DNA from 3 places in the Escherichia sp. MAL-1 genome. Region 1 is predicted to be linked to each of the others. Evidence: predicted binding sites of a transcription regulator. Region 1 holds the regulator's gene; each other region holds the start of a gene.

Region 1 (4,263 bases):
CTGTAAATACTCTTGTGCCAGTTCAGGTGGCAATGCCCGGTGTTCCCGCGCCAGCGTGGTCATGGCATTAATATGCTCAACAATAAACTGGCTGTGCGTTACCCACAGTTTCATATCTGCCAGATAATGGCTGTTAAACGCCGGTTCCTGCATCGCCTGATTCAATGAGTTATACAGAGTGTTATGTGCCTGATTTACCCGCATTCGCTGCCAGGCCAGTGGCGTAGGTTGCGGATCCTCGCTAAGAATCAAGCGAATCGCTTCCTGATAGGCTTCTAAAGCATCATGGGCGTTTTTACGCAATAACCCGCTCTGCCACTGCGGCCACAGCCAGACAGTACCGCCGAAAGCAATTAAACAACCAATAATGGTATCGATAAGACGCGGAAGGATGTATTGCTCGCCGTTCAACCACAATAGTTGCAGGGTATACACTGCGGTAATAGTAAAACCGACCGTCGCCCAGCCGTAGTTTTTGCGCAATATCAGGTAGCTGGCGAGGGTGGTAATCAGCATCAACGTCAGGGTGTAACCTTCGGGAATTTTAAAGTGCAGCGCCACGCCCGCAATGATTAACCCGACCACGGTTCCCACGGAGCGATTCACAATCCTCAGACGGGTTGCGCCATAGCCATTTTGTGTCACCAGCAATACCGTCATCAGGATCCAGTACGACTTCGGCAGATGCAGCGCGGTGCCCATCAGGCTGGCAACGCTTAACATCACACTGAGTCGTCCGGCATTGCGTAGCGCCGGAGACTTTAGTGACAGATAACTTTTCAGCGCCGGAAGTAATGGCATTCGCCGCTGTTTATCGGCCAGTAAGTCACGGGCATAGAGCGGTTTTTGGGTGCGCAGCACGCGGGCGATGCGGCTGAAATGCCAGTAGCAGAATTGCCCAACCGGATTATCCGGATGCTGGCGGGCGATTTTTTCCAGTGCGCCAATTTGCTTTTCCATCGTAAAACGCGTTGGCAGGCGATGGTAAAGAATGTCATCAGCCAGCACGCGCAGGCGAGCGGCGACGGTTTGCGCATTCCAGCGGATAACTTCTTCCGCATGGCTACGCTCGACCAGTTTTTGCACCTCTTCCGGCTGATGCAAACTGACCGAAATATGTTCCTGCAAATCCAGCGCCTCCTGGAAAATACGCAGCATCCGCTTGTAATCGGTATTGTTTTGCGCGGAAAGCATATGCATTTGCTGATAGCACTGGGTAATTAAATCGACCGCTTTTTGCTGGCGCACCAGCAGCGGCGGCAGCGCTTTTTCAGGGTCGGTGTGCTGGGTAAGCAGGCTGTATTTGGCTTCACAATAATCTGCCAGTTCACGGTACAGCAGACTTAGTGACTCGCGCAGCGGTTGTTCGCGCCAGATCCAGAACCAAAACCAGTTAAACAATCCGTACCAGAGAGTGCCCAACGCATAGATGAGCAATGGTTCCCAGACCGGCATGTATCCCGCCAGACTGAGGGTAAAAATGGCGGCGAGCAGCGATGCGGGAAGCAATTTTGCGTGCAATGGCCCCAGCTCAGCAGTGACGCCAAGTACCAGCGTTAATCCGGTCAGCAAAAAGGGCAGGGGGACATCTTTTGCCAGTAGTAGCTGTGTCAGCAAGCTACAGGTGGCAAACAGCGACGCACCAATGATTAAGCGTTTGAAAAAACGTTTATGAGGCGTATCAAGGCCCGCAATATTGCAACAGGCAGGAACGAGGGAGAAGAGCAGACCGAATCGTAATTCGCCAAGCATTAACCCAACGGCCACGGGCAAACATAGCACCAGCGTTTGTCGAAGTGCATAGTTGATATCGGGGTGATAAATCAGTCTGCGCCACATCGGGGGAAACAAAATGGCGCGCTACCAGGTAACGCGCCACTCCGACGGGATTAACGAGTGCCGTAAACGACGATGGTTTTACCGTGTGCGGAGATCAGGTTCTGATCTTCCAGCATCTTCAGAATGCGTCCCACGGTTTCACGAGAACAGCCGACAATCTGACCAATTTCCTGACGGGTAATTTTGATTTGCATACCGTCCGGGTGAGTCATAGCGTCTGGTTGTTTTGCCAGATTCAGCAGAGTCTGTGCAATGCGGCCCGTCACGTCGAGGAACGCCAGGTTGCCCACTTTCTCTGAAGTGACTTGCAGACGACGCGCCATCTGTGCAGACAAACGCATCAGAATGTCCGGGTTTACCTGAATCAATTGGCGAAATTTTTTGTACGAAATTTCAGCCACTTCACAGGCGGTTTTCGCACGTACCCATGCGCTACGTTCCTGGCCCTCTTCAAACAGGCCCAGTTCGCCAATAAAATCACCCTGATTCAGATAGGAGAGGATCATTTCTTTACCCTCTTCGTCTTTGATCAGCACTGCCACAGAGCCTTTAACGATGTAGTACAGCGTTTCCGCTTTTTCACCCTGGTGAATAAGCGTGCTCTTGGATGGGTACTTATGAATGTGGCAATGAGACAAGAACCATTCGAGAGTCGGGTCTGTTTGCGGTTTGCCAAGCACCATGCGCGGTTATCCTCTGTTATAAGCTTTCTCCAGAGCCAGATAACGCCGCTGTCTCTGGATTGCCGAAATATGCTTCCCGCTACCTGGGAAGGGGCTATCAACTGTACTGCACGGTAATGTGACGTCCTTTGCATACATGCAGTACATCAATGTATTACTGTAGCATCCTGACTGTTTTAGCATAGCTTTCGCTTTGTGTCTCCTGGTGTCTCGCTTCAGCATGACCCAGGTCGCCTTCCGTTGCGCGATTTGGTTAGTACGCGTACTCTGTCAGGAAAATTGACGCAGTGGAGTAGCAAAAATGCAAGCGCGAGTGAAGTGGGTCGAAGGGTTAACTTTTCTGGGCGAATCCGCCTCTGGTCATCAGATTTTAATGGACGGCAACTCAGGCGATAAAGCACCAAGTCCGATGGAAATGGTGTTGATGGCGGCGGGTGGTTGCAGTGCCATCGATGTGGTTTCGATCCTGCAAAAAGGGCGTCAGGATGTGGTCGATTGTGAAGTAAAATTGACCTCTGAACGCCGCGAAGAGGCACCACGCCTGTTTACGCACATTAATCTGCATTTTATCGTCACCGGTCGCGACCTGAAAGACGCAGCGGTTGCGCGTGCGGTTGATCTCTCTGCCGAGAAATATTGTTCAGTGGCGTTGATGCTGGAAAAAGCGGTGAATATTACTCACTCGTATGAAGTGGTTGCCGCGTGACTTAACTATCCCGTTGTGAAGCCGGATAGTATTTTATCCGGCGTAATAGCAGAGTTACTCGATTTTCTTTCCTTCCATCAATCGTTGCACCAGCGGCAGCATAATTAATTCCATTGCCAGACCCATTTTGCCGCCCGGTACCACTAACGTATTGATGTGGGAAATGAATGAGCCTTGCAACATCGCCAGCAGCCAGGGGAAATCGATCCCTTCCAGATTACGAAAATGGATCACCACAAAGCTTTCATCGAGCGACGGGATACCTTTTGCCGCGAACGGGTTTGAAGTGTCGACGGTGGGAACGCGCTGGAAGTTAAGATGGGTGCGGGAAAACTGCGGTGTGATGTAGTTGATATAGTCTTCCATTGAACGCACTACTGAGTCCATCACTGCTTCTCGTGAGTGCCCGCGCTCGCTGGTGTCGCGGATCAGTTTTTGAATCCACTCAAGGTTAACGATAGGCACCACGCCGACCAGTAAGTCCACATGCTGCGCAACGTTATGCTGTGGCGTGACTACGCCGCCGTGTAAACCTTCATAAAACAGTACATCAGTGGGTTCCGGTAAAGGTTGCCAGGGGGTGAATGTCCCCGGTACCTGATTCCACGGTACGGCTTCATCGTAGGTATGCAGATATTTGCGAGATTTCCCTTTGCCGCTCTGACCGTATTCAATGAAGGTTTGTTCCAGCAGGCCGAAGTCGTTAGCCTCGGGGCCGAAGTAGCTGATATGCCGCCCGGCGTCGCGCGCTTTGCGGATCGCCATGTCCATTTCCGGGCGGGTGTAACGGTGAAAACTGTCGCCTTCCACCTCAGCTGCATGCAGATTTAACTGCGCGAATATTTTACGAAACGCGAGGCTGGTGGTGGTGGTCCCCGCGCCGCTGGATCCTGTTACCGCAATGACCGGATGTTTGGCAGACATAGTAACTCCATGACTTAGCTATCATTATTATCTCGTCCGCCGACGGTTGCAGGTTATTCGCGAAACTGACTGCGCGGCATAATATTGACCGTTTCGTGCAGCTCCGACCAT
Region 2 (4,263 bases), 1.2 Mb from region 1:
ATGCAACGCGCTTTGACCACGCGTGACAATGGCACAGCGCAGGCCGTGTTTTTGCAGTTGCAGGCCACAGAGTAATCCGGCGAGGCCGCCGCCCATAATGACAGTATCAAAGCGCATCTTTCTGCTCCTTCTCCAGACCACACAATCCCTGATAAACCCAGCGGGTAAATTCGCTTTCGCGCAGTGCATCTCCCCAGGCGATGGGTTGCACGCCTTTCCAGCGTTCGTTAAGGAAGGTGGAAAGTTGCTCGATAGATTGCGCGGACGTCGTGACGTTAAAACGTTGCAGCAGTCCGGCAGCGCGGCAGGCGCAGAGTTCGCCCTGGCAGGTGCCCATCCCCACACGGGTACGACGGCGTAAATCCAGCAGGCTATTAACGTTTAAATTTTCTACCGCGTACTGCACTTCACCCGCAGTTACCGCTTCGCACTCACATACCAGGCTACGGTGCAGACGGCCTTCGCTCAGCCAGGCAGGCGTGCGATCGCCATGACGATAAACCGCAGAACCGCGCAGCGGGGCAGGCAGGGAGATGACTTTACGCAAGGTAACTTCAGCGGGTTCTTGTGAACCAGGCAGTGCCAGATCGGCAGTCGTACAGGGGCGCGTGTTGCCCAGTTTGCGGCATACCGCGTCGGTAGCCCATTCAGCCATCAGCCGATAGGTCATCAGTTTGCCACCGGTGATGGTGATAAATCCGTCCAGACCATCGCGTTCAGCATGGTCGAGCAGCACGATGCCACGGCTGACGTTACGTCCGCTCGGGTCGTCATCGCTGGCAACCAGCGGGCGCACGCCAGAATAGGCCCGCAAAATGCGCGTTTTCGCCATCACGGGGGCCAGTTTTTCCCCTTCACGCAGCAGAATATCAACCTCTTCTGCCGTCACTCGATTATCGTCAATCTCGTTGTAATCAATACGTAAAGAGGTGGTACCAATCAGCGAAATGGTATCGCCAGGCACCAGAATATCGGCGTCGGAAGGTTTACGGCAGCGGTTGATCACATGCTGGTTAATGCGGTGATCCATGATCAGCAGCGATCCTTTCGCCGGGAACATGCGAATGCGCAGATCGGCATATTCGGCAATGTGTTGCCCCCAGATCCCAGCGGCATTAACCACGACAGGTGCATGAAGGGCCTGAGTTTCGCCGGTGAGATGGTTACGTACACGAACACCGCACACCGTCGCGCCTTCACGAATCAGCCCCGTGACTTCATGAGCGGTAAGGATAACGGCACCGTGTTCTTTGGCATCCAGCATGTTTGCTGCGGTCAGACGAAATGGATCAACGGTGCCATCCGGAACTTTCACCGCGCCAATCAGTGCCGGGTTAACGGCAGGTTCGATAATGCGCGCTTGCTGCGGGTCTATAGCTTCTGCGCTGATCCCTGCTTCTTCGCAGGCGCGAATAAAAGTGGCCTGGAAGGAGAGGTCATCTTCCGGCAGGGTGATAAACAGGCCGTTGGTTGGTTCAACGCAGTGACGTGCAATGCGTTTCAGGATCTGGTTTTCACTAATGCATTCGCGGGCCGATTCCGCATCGGTTACCGCATAGCGCGCACCGCTGTGCAGCAGGCCGTGGTTACGCCCGGTGGCACCGGTTGCGATGTCGTGGCGCTCAACCAAAATCACGCGCAGCCCGCGCAGGGCACAGTCGCGGGCAATCCCGGCTCCCGTTGCGCCGCCGCCAATGATAATCACGTCACTTGATTGCGAGTCGCGAGTTTTCATTGTTATCCCTCTGAAGTTCGTTTTTTACCATTTAGCCATAGTAAAAACATGAATTGTTTGATTTCGCGCATATTCGCTCATAATTCGAAAGTGAAACGTGATTTCATGCGTCATTTTGAACATTTTGTAAATCTTATTTAATAATGTGTGCGGCAATTCACATTTAATTTATGAATGTTTTCTTAACATCGCGGCAACTCAAGAAACGGCAGGTTCTCTCACTGAATCAGGCTGTTAATCATAAATAAGACCACGGGCCACGGAGGCTATCAATGTTGAGTATTTTTAAACCAGCGCCACACAAAGCGCGCTTACCTGCCGCGGAGATCGATCCGACTTATCGTCGATTGCGCTGGCAAATTTTCCTGGGGATATTCTTTGGCTATGCGGCTTACTATTTGGTTCGTAAGAACTTTGCGCTTGCTATGCCTTATCTGGTTGAGCAGGGATTCTCACGCGGTGATTTAGGTTTTGCCCTTTCGGGGATCTCGATTGCTTATGGATTTTCGAAATTCATCATGGGTTCGGTATCGGATCGCTCGAATCCGCGCGTTTTCCTGCCCGCAGGTTTGATTCTGGCGGCGGCAGTGATGTTGTTTATGGGCTTTGTGCCATGGGCGACGTCGAGCATTGCGGTGATGTTTGTACTGTTGTTCCTCTGCGGTTGGTTCCAGGGGATGGGGTGGCCGCCGTGTGGTCGTACTATGGTGCACTGGTGGTCGCAGAAAGAACGTGGCGGCATTGTGTCAGTGTGGAACTGTGCGCACAACGTCGGTGGTGGTATTCCGCCGCTGCTGTTCCTGCTGGGGATGGCCTGGTTCAATGACTGGCATGCGGCGCTCTATATGCCTGCTTTCTGCGCCATTCTGGTGGCATTATTCGCCTTTGCGATGATGCGCGATACCCCGCAATCCTGTGGCTTGCCGCCGATCGAAGAGTACAAAAATGATTATCCGGACGACTATAACGAAAAAGCGGAACAGGAGCTGACGGCGAAGCAAATCTTCATGCAGTACGTACTGCCGAACAAACTGCTGTGGTATATCGCCATCGCCAACGTGTTCGTTTATCTGCTGCGTTACGGCATCCTCGACTGGTCACCGACTTATCTGAAAGAGGTTAAGCATTTCGCGCTGGATAAATCCTCCTGGGCCTACTTCCTTTATGAATATGCAGGTATTCCGGGCACTCTGCTGTGCGGCTGGATGTCGGATAAAGTCTTCCGTGGCAACCGTGGGGCAACCGGCGTTTTCTTTATGACACTGGTGACCATCGCGACTATCGTTTACTGGATGAACCCGGCAGGTAACCCAACCGTCGATATGATTTGTATGATTGTTATCGGCTTCCTGATCTACGGTCCTGTGATGCTGATCGGTCTGCATGCGCTGGAACTGGCACCGAAAAAAGCGGCAGGTACGGCAGCGGGCTTTACCGGGCTGTTTGGTTACCTGGGCGGTTCGGTGGCGGCGAGCGCGATTGTTGGCTACACCGTGGACTTCTTCGGCTGGGATGGCGGCTTTATGGTAATGATTGGCGGCAGCATTCTGGCGGTTATCTTGTTGATTGTTGTGATGATTGGCGAAAAACGTCGCCATGAACAATTACTGCAAAAACGCAACGGAGGCTAATGGCATGAAATTGACGCTGAAAAACCTTAGCATGGCGATCATGATGAGCACTATAGTCATGGGAAGCAGTGCAATGGCGGCGGACAGCAACGAAAAAATAGTCATCGCCCATCGCGGTGCCAGTGGATATTTGCCGGAGCATACGCTGCCAGCAAAAGCGATGGCGTATGCGCAGGGAGCGGATTATCTGGAACAGGATTTGGTGATGACCAAAGACGACAATCTGGTTGTTCTGCATGACCATTACCTCGATCGTGTTACTGATGTTGCCGATCGTTTCCCGGATCGGGCGCGCAAAGACGGTCGTTACTACGCGATAGATTTCACGCTGGATGAAATTAAGTCGTTGAAATTTACCGAAGGTTTCGATATTGAAAACGGTAAAAAAGTGCAGACTTATCCGGGGCGTTTCCCAATGGGTAAGTCCGACTTCCGGGTGCACACCTTTGAAGAAGAGATTGAATTTGTTCAGGGGTTAAATCACTCTACCGGGAAAAATATCGGTATTTATCCAGAAATCAAAGCGCCGTGGTTCCATCATCAGGAAGGGAAGGATATTGCGGCAAAAACGCTGGAAGTGCTGAAGAAATATGGTTACACCGGTAAGGACGATAAAGTTTATTTGCAATGTTTTGATGCTGATGAGCTGAAGCGTATTAAGAATGAGCTGGAACCCAAAATGGGCATGGAGCTCAATTTGGTACAGCTGATTGCCTATACCGACTGGAATGAAACGCAGCAGAAACAGCCGGACGGAAGCTGGGTTAATTACAACTACGACTGGATGTTTAAGCCGGGTGCCATGAAACAGGTGGCGGAATATGCAGATGGTATTGGTCCGGATTACCATATGTTGATTGAGGAGACATCGCAGCCGGGTAATATCAAACTCACTGG
Region 3 (4,263 bases), 1.3 Mb from region 1:
CGCCCATCTTCGTACCAAATGAACCGTGACCGCCTGCGGAGATCACCACATACTGCTTACCATTCACTTCATAGGTCATTGGCGTAGCCTGACCACCCGCTGGTAAACGACCCTGCCACAGTTTTTCACCGTTGCTCATGTTGTAAGCGCGCAGGTAGTTATCTGCCGTAGCGGCGATAAACAGCACGTTACCCGTCGTGGAGATTGGCCCGCCCAGCATCGGCATACCCATATTGAACGGCACCGGAACCGGCATCGGGAACGGCATACTGTCCTGCGGCGTACCAATACGTTTCTTCCACACCACTTCATTAGTTTTCAGATCCAGCGCCGAGATATAACCCCATGCTGGCTGTTTACATGGCAGACCAAATGGTGAGAGGAACGGGTTGAGCGTGACACCATACGGTACACCGTACTGTGGCTGAATGCCGGATTCCGTACCCGTGCCTTTGGCATCTTTCGGCTGCTCCATCGGGTTGCCAGGACCACGCGGGATCAGTTTCGAAACAAACGGCAGTGCCATTGGGTTGGCAATCGCCACTTCACGATTTGGATCAACGGAAATCCCGCCCCATTCGAACATCCCCAGGTTACCCGGGAAGACCAGCGTACCCTGTTCAGATGGCGGGGTGAAAATGCCTTCATAGCGCATCTGGTGGAACATCACGCGGCACACCAGTTGGTCAAACATGGTGGCTCCCCACATATCCGCACCGCTCAAATCTTTCGTCGGACGGAAGCTCAGTTCCGAGAATGGTTGAGTAGGGGTAACGTAATCGCCTTTGGCAGCACCTTGGGGAACCGGTTTTTCCGGTGCCGGAACCACCAGTTCGCCATTACGACGATCGAGCACAAAAATGTTGCCGGTTTTCGCCGGAGCGTAAATAACTGGCACTTTCTGACCATTAACGGTGATGTCCGCCAGCGTCGGCTGTGCCGGAAGATCCATATCCCACAGGTCGTGGTGAACGGTCTGGTAGCTCCACGCCAGTTTCCCGGTAGTGGCATTCAGCGCCAGAATCGAGCTGGCATAACGTTCCTGTTCCGGTGTGCGGTTACCGCCCCAGATATCCGGCGTGGTCACGCCCATCGGCAGATACACCAGATCCAGCTTCGCGTCATAGGCCGCTGGTGCCCACGAGTTTGGCGAGTTAAAGGTAAAGGTGTGTTCGTCAGACGGGATTGCGTTCGGATCTTTCGCGCCGGGATCAAAAGCCCACAGCAGCTCCCCGGTGTTGACATCAAAACCACGGATCACGCCAGACGTTTCGCGGGTTGAGAAGTTATCGGTAACTGAACCTGCCATCACGATGGTTTTATCGGTGATAATCGGTGGCGAAGTCGGTTCATACAGACCCGGTTTGGTGTCTGGCATATTGCTTTGCAGATTGAGCACGCCTTTATTGGCGAAGGTTTCGCACAGTTTGCCGTTTTCAGCGTTAATCGCAATCAGTCGACCATCATTGACCGGAAGAATGATACGACGCGGGCAATCCGCCATCACTTCCGGCGAAGCCGTTTCTGCTTTGGCTTCATGATAAGAGACGCCACGGCAGGTTACGTGCTGGAAAGACTCGTTAGTTTTCAGCTCAGGATCGTAATGCCATTTCTCTTTGCCGCTGGCGGCATCGAGCGCAAACAGGCGCTGGTGAGCGGTACACAGGTAAAGGGTGTCGCCCACTTTAATCGGCGTCACTTCATTGGTGATTTCGCCCGGATCGTTCGGCTGCTTCACATCGCCAGTACGGAACACCCAGGCTTCTTTCAGATTATGGACGTTATCGGCGTTAATTTGTTTCAGAGGTGAAAAGCGTTGACCTTCCTGATTGCGACCATAGGCAGGCCAGTCCTGATCGGCAACGGGTGAGATAGCTTCCGCAGGTGTGGCATCGGCGCTTAAGGTGCCGTTGATTTCCTGCGGATCGTTAAATCCGGCCCAGGTCAGGATACTACCGCTAATCAGCAGTGCCACCACCAGTGCGGCAACTGCGCCGCTGGCAGGAATGACCAGGCGACGCCAGACAAACGGCAGGATCAGCCAGATGCCGAAGAAGACCAGAATATCGCTGCGCGGAGTCAGCGCCCAGAAGTCGAAACCAACTTCCCAGACGCCCCAAATCATGGTGCCGAGCAGCAGGGCGGCGTATAGCCAAAGCGCGGCACGTTTACTGCGCCACAGCATCCAGGCGACGCCGAGCATCACAAGGCCAGCGATAGGGTAGTACCAGGAGCCGCCAATCGCGACCAGCCAGCCTCCGCCAATGAGTAGATACAGCCCGCAAAGCGCTGCAAAAAGGGCTGTTAGCGTGACGAGTAATCGTCGCGAGCCTGTATTGTTAATTGCCATAAAGAGACACCATTTCAATTCATTAATATTTTAGTAGCAATTAATTATAGGTTTTAACATGTGTGATCGTCATCACAATTCGAGCTTTATTAACAGATTCCGCGAATGAATAGTTTTACTGGTATACTGCGTGTCTTGCGCTTTGTTGCGGTGCCAAAACCTGCCCGTGCGAAGTGATTTGTTTTTAAATCATATGGTTAGAGATATGAAACATACTGTAGAAGTAATGATCCCCGAAGCGGAGATTAAAGCGCGTATCGCCGAACTGGGTCGTCAGATTACTGAGCGTTACAAAGACAGCGGCAGCGATATGGTGCTGGTTGGTCTGCTGCGTGGCTCATTTATGTTTATGGCGGACCTGTGCCGTGAAGTTCAGGTATCTCATGAAGTCGACTTTATGACCGCCTCCAGCTACGGTAGCGGCATGTCCACCACCCGTGATGTGAAAATCCTCAAAGATCTGGATGAAGATATCCGTGGCAAGGACGTGCTGATTGTTGAAGATATCATCGACTCGGGGAATACACTGTCGAAAGTGCGTGAGATCTTAAGCCTGCGCGAACCGAAGTCGCTGGCGATTTGTACGCTGCTGGATAAACCGTCCCGTCGTGAAGTGAACGTCCCGGTAGAATTTATTGGTTTCTCGATCCCGGATGAGTTTGTGGTGGGTTACGGCATTGATTACGCACAGCGTTACCGTCATCTGCCGTATATCGGCAAAGTGATTCTGCTGGACGAGTAAGTGTGAAGTTGCCGGATGTGTTGCATCCGGCATGGCATTTTTATTTGTGGTTGGCGTGTTTCAGCTTGAGGTTGGAAATCCCGTGACGGTAACGTTGCTCAAGGGTTTCGCGGTTAGTCGCTGTGACATCCAGATCACGCAGCAAGCCGTCGTGAATGCCATAGGCCCAGCCGTGAATGGTAACTTTCTGCCCGCGTTTCCACGCTGATTGCATAATGGTGGAGTGGCCCAGGTTATAAACCTGTTCCATGACGTTCAGTTCACACAAGGTATCCAGACGGCGCTCTTGCGGCATTTCGCCGAGCAATGAGCTATGTTTGAACCAGATATCGCGGATATGCAGCAGCCAGTTGTTGATAAGCCCCAGTTCCGGGTTTTCAACGGCGGCTTGTACGCCGCCGCAACCGTAGTGGCCACAGATAATAATGTGTTCAACTTCGAGTACATCCACTGCATACTGAACCACGGAAAGGCAGTTCAGGTCGGTGTGAATGACCAGGTTAGCAACATTACGGTGAACAAAGAGTTCGCCCGGCTCAAGACCGGTTAAACGTTCTGCAGGAACGCGACTGTCGGAACATCCAATCCATAGAAAGCGCGGTTTTTGCGCTTGTGCCAGTTTCTCAAAAAACCCGGGATCCTCTTCCACCAGCATTTTTGACCATAGTGCATTGTTGCTGATGAGTGTATCTATGTCTTTCATGGAGGTTAACGACCTGTAACCAAATAATTACGTTTGGCTAATATAGGGCAACTCCGGGACGATTTAAACCACAGATAAAGTGTAAGAACGTAAGGTAAGTAAAAATTTATGACCATTGCACTGGAACTTCAACAGCTTAAAAAAACCTATCCAGGCGGCGTTCAGGCGCTTCGTGGAATAGATTTGCAGGTCGAAGCGGGTGATTTTTATGCGCTTCTCGGGCCGAACGGGGCCGGGAAATCGACCACTATCGGTATTATCAGCTCTCTGGTAAATAAAACCTCCGGGCGGGTCAGCGTATTTGGTTACGATCTCGAGAAGGATGTCGTGAACGCTAAACGTCAGTTGGGACTGGTGCCGCAGGAATTTAACTTCAACCCGTTTGAAACCGTGCAGCAAATTGTGGTTAATCAGGCAGGGTACTACGGTGTGGAGCGCAAAGAAGCGTACATCCGCAGCGAAAAGTAT

Evidence for each region. Region 1 encodes CRP, which controls carbon source genes, mostly activating them, when cyclic AMP is high. Its sites were predicted from a motif close to ATGTGANNNNNNTCACAT; they were not measured.
Region 2: the regulator CRP is predicted to act here: its motif matches at 1,881-1,898, upstream of glpT (glycerol-3-phosphate transporter).
Region 3: the regulator CRP is predicted to act here: its motif matches at 2,411-2,428, upstream of hpt (hypoxanthine phosphoribosyltransferase).

The regions. Positions count from the first base shown of each region.
Region 1 covers NZ_CM129609.1:396,329-400,591, forward strand. Annotated here, with positions in the region: gene ACU8XX_RS01830 (YccS/YhfK family putative transporter) at 1-1,839, opposite strand, end outside; gene crp (cAMP-activated global transcriptional regulator CRP) at 1,890-2,522, opposite strand; gene ACU8XX_RS01840 (OsmC family protein) at 2,824-3,228, shown strand; gene ACU8XX_RS01845 (phosphoribulokinase) at 3,283-4,152, opposite strand; gene ACU8XX_RS01850 (YheU family protein) at 4,206-4,263, opposite strand, start outside.
Region 2 covers NZ_CM129609.1:1,612,951-1,617,213, forward strand. Annotated here, with positions in the region: gene glpB (glycerol-3-phosphate dehydrogenase subunit GlpB) at 1-117, opposite strand, end outside; gene glpA (anaerobic glycerol-3-phosphate dehydrogenase subunit A) at 107-1,735, opposite strand; gene glpT (glycerol-3-phosphate transporter) at 2,008-3,366, shown strand; gene glpQ (glycerophosphodiester phosphodiesterase) at 3,371-4,263, shown strand, end outside.
Region 3 covers NZ_CM129609.1:4,008,310-4,012,572, reverse strand. Annotated here, with positions in the region: gene gcd (quinoprotein glucose dehydrogenase) at 1-2,350, opposite strand, end outside; gene hpt (hypoxanthine phosphoribosyltransferase) at 2,556-3,092, shown strand; gene can (carbonate dehydratase) at 3,133-3,795, opposite strand; gene ACU8XX_RS20075 (ABC transporter ATP-binding protein) at 3,904-4,263, shown strand, end outside.